DNA from 2 places in the Galbibacter sp. L-19 genome. Region 2 is predicted to be linked to the other one. Evidence: riboswitches for the same ligand, from Rfam matches in the RefSeq annotation. Region 2 holds a riboswitch; the other holds the start of a gene.
What was found. A riboswitch is a leader RNA that binds a small molecule or an ion and turns the genes downstream of it on or off. The one in region 2 is predicted to bind S-adenosylmethionine.
Positions count from the first base shown of each region.

Region 1: linked by a shared signal. The riboswitch ahead of AC13CQ_RS02545 (homocysteine S-methyltransferase family protein) and the one ahead of AC13CQ_RS04640 (O-acetylhomoserine aminocarboxypropyltransferase/cysteine synthase family protein) in region 2 are both predicted to bind S-adenosylmethionine.

Region 1 is NZ_JBSXNL010000031.1:1-3,317, reverse strand. Features, by position in the region: gene metH (methionine synthase) at 1-790, opposite strand, end outside; gene AC13CQ_RS02545 (homocysteine S-methyltransferase family protein) at 862-1,869, opposite strand; SAM riboswitch class I at 1,969-2,098, opposite strand; partial or broken gene AC13CQ_RS02540 (NAD(P)/FAD-dependent oxidoreductase) at 2,262-3,317, opposite strand.
Region 2 is NZ_JBSXNL010000039.1:94,745-98,061, reverse strand. Features, by position in the region: gene thrA (bifunctional aspartate kinase/homoserine dehydrogenase I) at 1-136, opposite strand, end outside; gene AC13CQ_RS04640 (O-acetylhomoserine aminocarboxypropyltransferase/cysteine synthase family protein) at 141-1,421, opposite strand; SAM riboswitch class I at 1,507-1,622, opposite strand; gene metK (methionine adenosyltransferase) at 1,853-3,109, opposite strand.

The DNA.
Region 1 (3,317 bases), on a different contig from region 2:
CAGCATTCATTGCTTCTCTTACTGTATTATTTCCACGGAAGGAAAACGACACATTACTCACCCCTCCACTAATATGCGCATGAGGAAGGTTTTCCCGAATCCATTTAGTAGCACGAAAGAAATCTACCGCATTTTGACGGTGCTCTTCCATCCCTGTTCCTACTGGAAATATATTTGGATCGAAGATAATGTCCTGAGGAGAAAACTTAACTTTCTCAACTAAAATATCGTAAGAACGCTTACAAATTTCAATTCGTCTTTCGTAAGAATCTGCTTGACCAACTTCATCAAATGCCATTACAATTACAGCTGCTCCGTAACGTTTTATCAATTTTGCTCGCTCTATAAACTCTGGCTCTCCTTCTTTTAAACTGATAGAATTTACTATCCCTTTACCTTGCGTAACTTGAAGTCCAGCTTCTATGATGTCCCATTTAGAACTATCTATCATAATTGGAACACGTGCAATATCTGGCTCCGCAGCAATCAAATTTAAAAACTTCACCATTGCCCATTTCCCATCGAGCATCCCTTCATCCATATTTACATCGATGATCTGTGCTCCTCCTTCCACCTGAGCTCTTGCTACTTCTAATGCTTCGTCAAAATTTTCTTCTTTAATTAACCGAAGAAATTTTCGAGAACCTGTAACATTAGTTCGCTCTCCAACATTTACAAAATTGGTGTTCCCATCAATTACCAAAGGTTCTAAACCAGATAAAACTAGCGGTTTTCGTTTTTCGCTTTTCGGTTTTCGTTTATCGTTATTCGTTATTCGTTCGTCGTTCATCGTTTATAGTCCTTCCTTATTCTTTATTCATGACCCTATGCTTCGACAAGCTCAGCATGACAATTATTCATTTAATTATAGCTCTCAACTACTACTTTTCTTGGCTCAAATTCCGAAGCTATTTCCGACAATAACCTTATATGATCTGGAGTAGTTCCACAGCATCCTCCTACAATATTCACCACATATTCTTCCATATAATTACGCACCAATTTTTGCATTTCTTTAGCTGTTTGATCATATTCTCCAAAATGATTTGGTAAGCCTGCGTTTGGATAAGCTGAAATATAGAAAGGCGATTGCTGCGATAATCGTTTTACATATGGCAATAATTGATCGGCTCCAAGGGCACAATTAAAACCTACACTTAAAAGTGGAATATGAGATATACTTATTAAAAAAGCCTCTGCAGTTTGTCCTGATAGAGTTCTCCCCGAAGCATCCGTAATTGTACCACTTACCATAATTGGAATATCAATTCCTCGCTCTTCTTTTACTTCTTCAATTGCAAATAAAGCTGCTTTAGCATTTAGAGTGTCAAAAATAGTTTCTACTAATAAAACATCCACTCCACCATCTACCAACCCTTCTACTTGTTGCTTGTATGCAATACGAAGTTCATCAAAAGTAACTGCTCGATACCCTGGGTCGTTAACATCTGGAGACATACTTGCTGTTCTATTTGTAGGTCCCATAGCACCTGCTACAAAACGAGGTTTCTCAGGATTCTCTGCAGTAAATTTATCCGCTACTTGCTTAGCAATTTTAGCAGATTCGTAATTTAATTCGTAAACAATGTCTTCTAAATGATAATCGGCCATTGCAATAGTAGTCCCAGAAAATGTATTGGTCTCTATAATATCTGCTCCAGCCTCAAAATATTTTGCATGAACTTCTGCAATTGCCTTTGGTTGGGTTAAAGACAACAGGTCATTATTCCCTTGCAAAGGGTGTTCAAAGTCCTTGAAACGCTCTCCACGAAAATCTTCTTCAGTAAATTTATAGCGCTGCAACATCGTTCCCATAGCTCCATCGAGCACTAAAATTCTCTTTTCGAGTTCTTTTCTAATATCCTTCATTCAGTTCTACTTAAAATAGTATAAAATAATTATACGCTTCAAAGCGTAATTTGTAATATGTATATCAAGAGGGTGTGAAATAAAAAAAAGGAAGTCTTTTTGTTATCTGTCCGTATTATCTACGGTAGAACGTAGCACCTTCTCTAAGAAAACTTCCTTGTTAATTGAAGTACATAAAGGGTTGCTAAGGCTTCTGCGGGTCTAATCCCTACACCTTTCTTGATAACGTTCAATAAAATTATGAACAATTTTGATGCAAATATAGCGCACATTTTACTGTTAAGCAAATGCCTCTTGTTTAATTTATTCTGAAAAAAATGTCTCTAAAAAACAAAAGCAAATCTGTATCTTTCAACGGATTTGCTTTTTATAAATTCTAAAAGAAATTGCTCTTAAACAATACTTTTAATCACTTCTTTTTTAGCTTCTTTTTTAGTTCCATCAAATCCTTGAACTCCACCAACAGTTGTATATTTCATTACATATTTTTTGTCTGGAAAAATACGTTGGTAAGCACTCTGACACATTACTGCTGCTTCATGGAAACCAGAAAGAATTAACTTTAATTTCCCAGGGTATGTATTTACATCGCCAATAGCATAAACCCCCGGAATATTGGTAGAATAATCATACGCATTATTCACCTTTATAGCATTCTTTTCTATCTCCAAGCCCCAATTTGCAATTGGTCCTAACTTTGGTGACAATCCAAAAAGTGGAATAAAATTATCTACCTCCACATGAGATTCGCCATTTTTAAGATGTTTTACGGTTACCGCTTCCAATGTATCTTCTCCATGTAGCTGCGTTACCTCTGCTTCGGTAATTAACTCTACTTTTCCTTTTTTAGAAAGTTCTGCTACTTTTTCAACAGAATCTAAGGCACCTCTAAATTCATTTCTGCGGTGTACTAAATAAACTTCCGAAGCAACATCGGCTAAATAAATAGACCAATCCAAGGCAGAATCTCCACCCCCAGCTATCAATACTTTTTTATCTCTGTAAACTTCTGGGTCTTTTATAATGTAAGAAACCCCATTATCTTCATACTTATCTATATTTTCTAACTGTGGCTTTCTAGGCTCAAAACTTCCTAATCCTCCAGCAATTACAACTACTGGCGCATGGTGTTTTGTTCCCTTATTGGTGGTTACAATAAAGCTTTCGTCTTCTAATTTTTCAATCGTTTCCGCTCTTTCTCCCAAGGTATAAGTAGGTTCAAAAGATTTAATTTGCTCTAAAAGATTTTTTACCAAATCGCCAGCCAAAATCTCTGGAAAACCAGGAATATCATAAATTGGTTTTTTTGGATAAATCTCAGAACATTGCCCTCCTGGTTGTGGTAAGGCATCAATTAAATGGCACTTCAATTTTAATAATCCCGCTTCAAAAACAGTGAATAATCCCGTTGGCCCTGCTCCTATTATTAGTATATCTGTTTTAATCAT
Region 2 (3,317 bases):
GTGCATGATTCACCATTACAATAGGCGCTGTATGTAATGGCTTACCAAACAATTGGTATGATAAATTTAAATCTTGCGTAACTCCGCTAAGCGTTGTGTACTGATTGAGTGTAATATGTAACAATTCGTTTTTCAACGTTTTATGCTTTTATCTGTTTAAATGCTTCTTTTAAATCCGACTTTAAGTCTTCTATATCTTCTAATCCTACTGAAAGTCTAATTAAATCTGTAGTTACTCCAGCCGCTAACTGCTCCTCTTCATTTAACTGCTGATGCGTTGTACTTGAAGGATGAATAATTAGCGATTTTGTATCGCCAATATTAGCAAGTAGGGAAAATATTTTTGTGTTATCTGCTACTTTTTTAGCCGATTCAAAACCTCCCTTAACTCCAAAAGTTACGAGTCCGCTTTGTCCTTCTGGAAGATACACTTCTGCTAATTTTTTATATTTATTATTTTCAAGCCCAGGATAATTTACCCAAGTTACTGCTGCTTGTTTTTCTAACCATTGCGCTAATTCCAATGCATTTTCGCTATGTTTCTTTATTCTTAAAGGAAGTGTTTCTAATCCTTGTAAAATTTGAAATGCATTTAACGGACTCAACGCGCCTCCAAAATCCCTCAAACCTTCTATTCTTACTTTTGCTATAAAAGCAGCCTCTTTTAATACATCATGATAAATTAACCCATGATAACTTGGAGAAGGCTCTGTAAATTCTGGAAATTTACCATTCCCCCAATTAAAAGTACCCGCATCTACAATAACTCCACCAAGTGAAGTTCCATTACCGCAGATATATTTAGTTAGCGAATGAATAACAATATTTGCTCCATGCTCAATAGGTTTTACCAAATAAGAAGTAGCCACTGTATTATCTACTATTAATGGCAGTGCTACTTTTTTTGCTTCCGTAGAAATCGATTTAATATCTAACACGTCCAATTTTGGATTCCCCAAAGATTCTATAAAAAAAGCTCGTGTATTCTCTTGTACGGCATTTGTAAAATTTGCCGCATCATCTGGGTCTACAAATGTGGTTGTAATACCTAACCTAGGAAGTGTGTTGCTCAATAAATTATACGTTCCTCCATACAAGCTACTAGAAGCTACAATATGGTCTCCCGCCTTTAACAACACCAACAAAGCAGTAGAAATAGCCGCCGTTCCTGAGGCTGTTACCACAGAGGCAATCCCACCATCTAAAGCAGCCAAACGTTGCTCCAACACATCGTTTGTTGGGTTGTTTAACCTCGTGTAAATATATCCAGCCTCTGATAAGTTGAATAAATTTGCAGCATGGTCTGTGTTATTAAAAACATAAGAAGACGTTTGGTATATCGGCACAGCTCTTGTACCACCATTTGCTTTTACATCATGCCCAGCATGAAGTGCATCCGTTGAAAATTTTTGTTTACTCATTTCTTTTAAAATTTAATTTGTACCACTTAAAATAGTACTGTTAAGGTGTTAACAAGAAAAGCGTAAACGCGTAAGAATTAAATTCTTGTTATCTATCCACTTACGTGGTAGAATGTAGCACCTTCTCAATCTGAGTTTCCTCGAGACAAAGGGTTGCTAAGGCATCTTCAGGTCTATTCCTTCCGCCTTTCTTGATAACATCTACAAAATGTATTTGAACTACTTCCCCACATTGTGGGATTAACTTTAATCTCGCCTCATAATATTAATGAAGCTTTATATCTTCTACTTCGGGAGCAAATCCACAAAGCAATCAAATGAAACAATTTTACTCGTTTCGACGCAGAACGTCTTGAAATTAAACCCTCTATGAAGGATTCAAAGATTCAGAAAATATATTCATTTTTCCAAATCATCACTAAAAAATCTATTTATAACGAAAAGCTCTCTTTTACTTTATCTATAAAGTCCAACTTTTCCCATGTAAAAAGCTCAACTTCCCTTTCAATTCTACCGTTGTATGGAGATTCAAAAACCTTTGTAACTGTACGAGGTTGTTTTCCCATATGCCCATATGCAGCAGACTCTAAGTATATTGGATTGCGCAATTTTAAACGCTCTTCAATTGCAAACGGACGCATATCGAACAACTGAGCTACTTTTTTGGCTATCTCCCCATCACTCAATCCTACTTTAGAAGTACCATACGTATTTACAAAAATAGAAGTCGGCTCTACCACGCCAATAGCATAACTTACCTGTACTAAAACCTCATCTGCAACTCCTGCTGCCACCAAGTTTTTAGCAATATGGCGAGAAGCATATGCTGCACTACGGTCTACTTTACTTGGATCTTTTCCACTAAAAGCACCGCCTCCATGAGCTCCTTTACCACCGTAAGTATCTACAATAATTTTTCTTCCTGTAAGTCCGCTATCTCCATGAGGACCACCAATTACAAATTTTCCGGTTGGATTGATATGATATTTAATAGTATCATTAAACAACTCCTGAACATATTTTGGCAACTGCTTAACTACTCTTGGAATTAAGATTTCTAAAATATCTTTCTTAATTTGAGTTAGCATCTTCTCATCGTCAGCATCAAATTGATCGTGCTGCGTAGAAAGTACAATGGTATCTATTCTTTGCGGCACATTATCATCTGAATACTCAATAGTAACCTGTGCTTTTGCATCTGGACGTAAATAGGTAATCTCCTTTTCTTCCCGACGCAAATCTGCAAGTCCCATTAATAATTTGTGAGAAATATCTAACGCCAAAGGCATATAGTTTTCGGTTTCATTGGTAGCATACCCAAACATCATCCCTTGGTCTCCAGCACCCTGCTCCTCTTTCGATGCCCTGTCTACCCCTTGGTTAATGTCTTGAGACTGCTCATGAATTAACGAAATAACTCCACAAGAATCTCCACTAAATTGATACGCTCCTTTAGTGTATCCAATTTTATTAATAACCTCACGTGCAATAGACTGTACGTCTAAATACGTAGCGCTTTTTACCTCTCCGGCAAGCACTACTTGCCCAGTAGTTACTAAAGTTTCGCAAGCAACTTTACTCTCTGGATCAAAAGCCAAAAAGTTGTCTAAAAGCGCATCGCTTATTTGATCTGCAATTTTATCTGGATGTCCTTCACTAACAGACTCCGATGTAAATAAATATGCCATAATGTAATTTCTAAACTTCTAAATGGGAAAGAATTTTGACAGGTGCGTCTAAAGGAGTTCATCACTGCTTTAGCTCTTTTTTTACGAGGTGGCAATCAGTCAAATCTTTCCTCAAAATTCTGGGTACAAATGTAAGAATAAGATTGAAACTGAAAAATGTTTAACACTTTTTTATTTGGAGCCCTTTTTTAATTTCTTATTCCCTTTC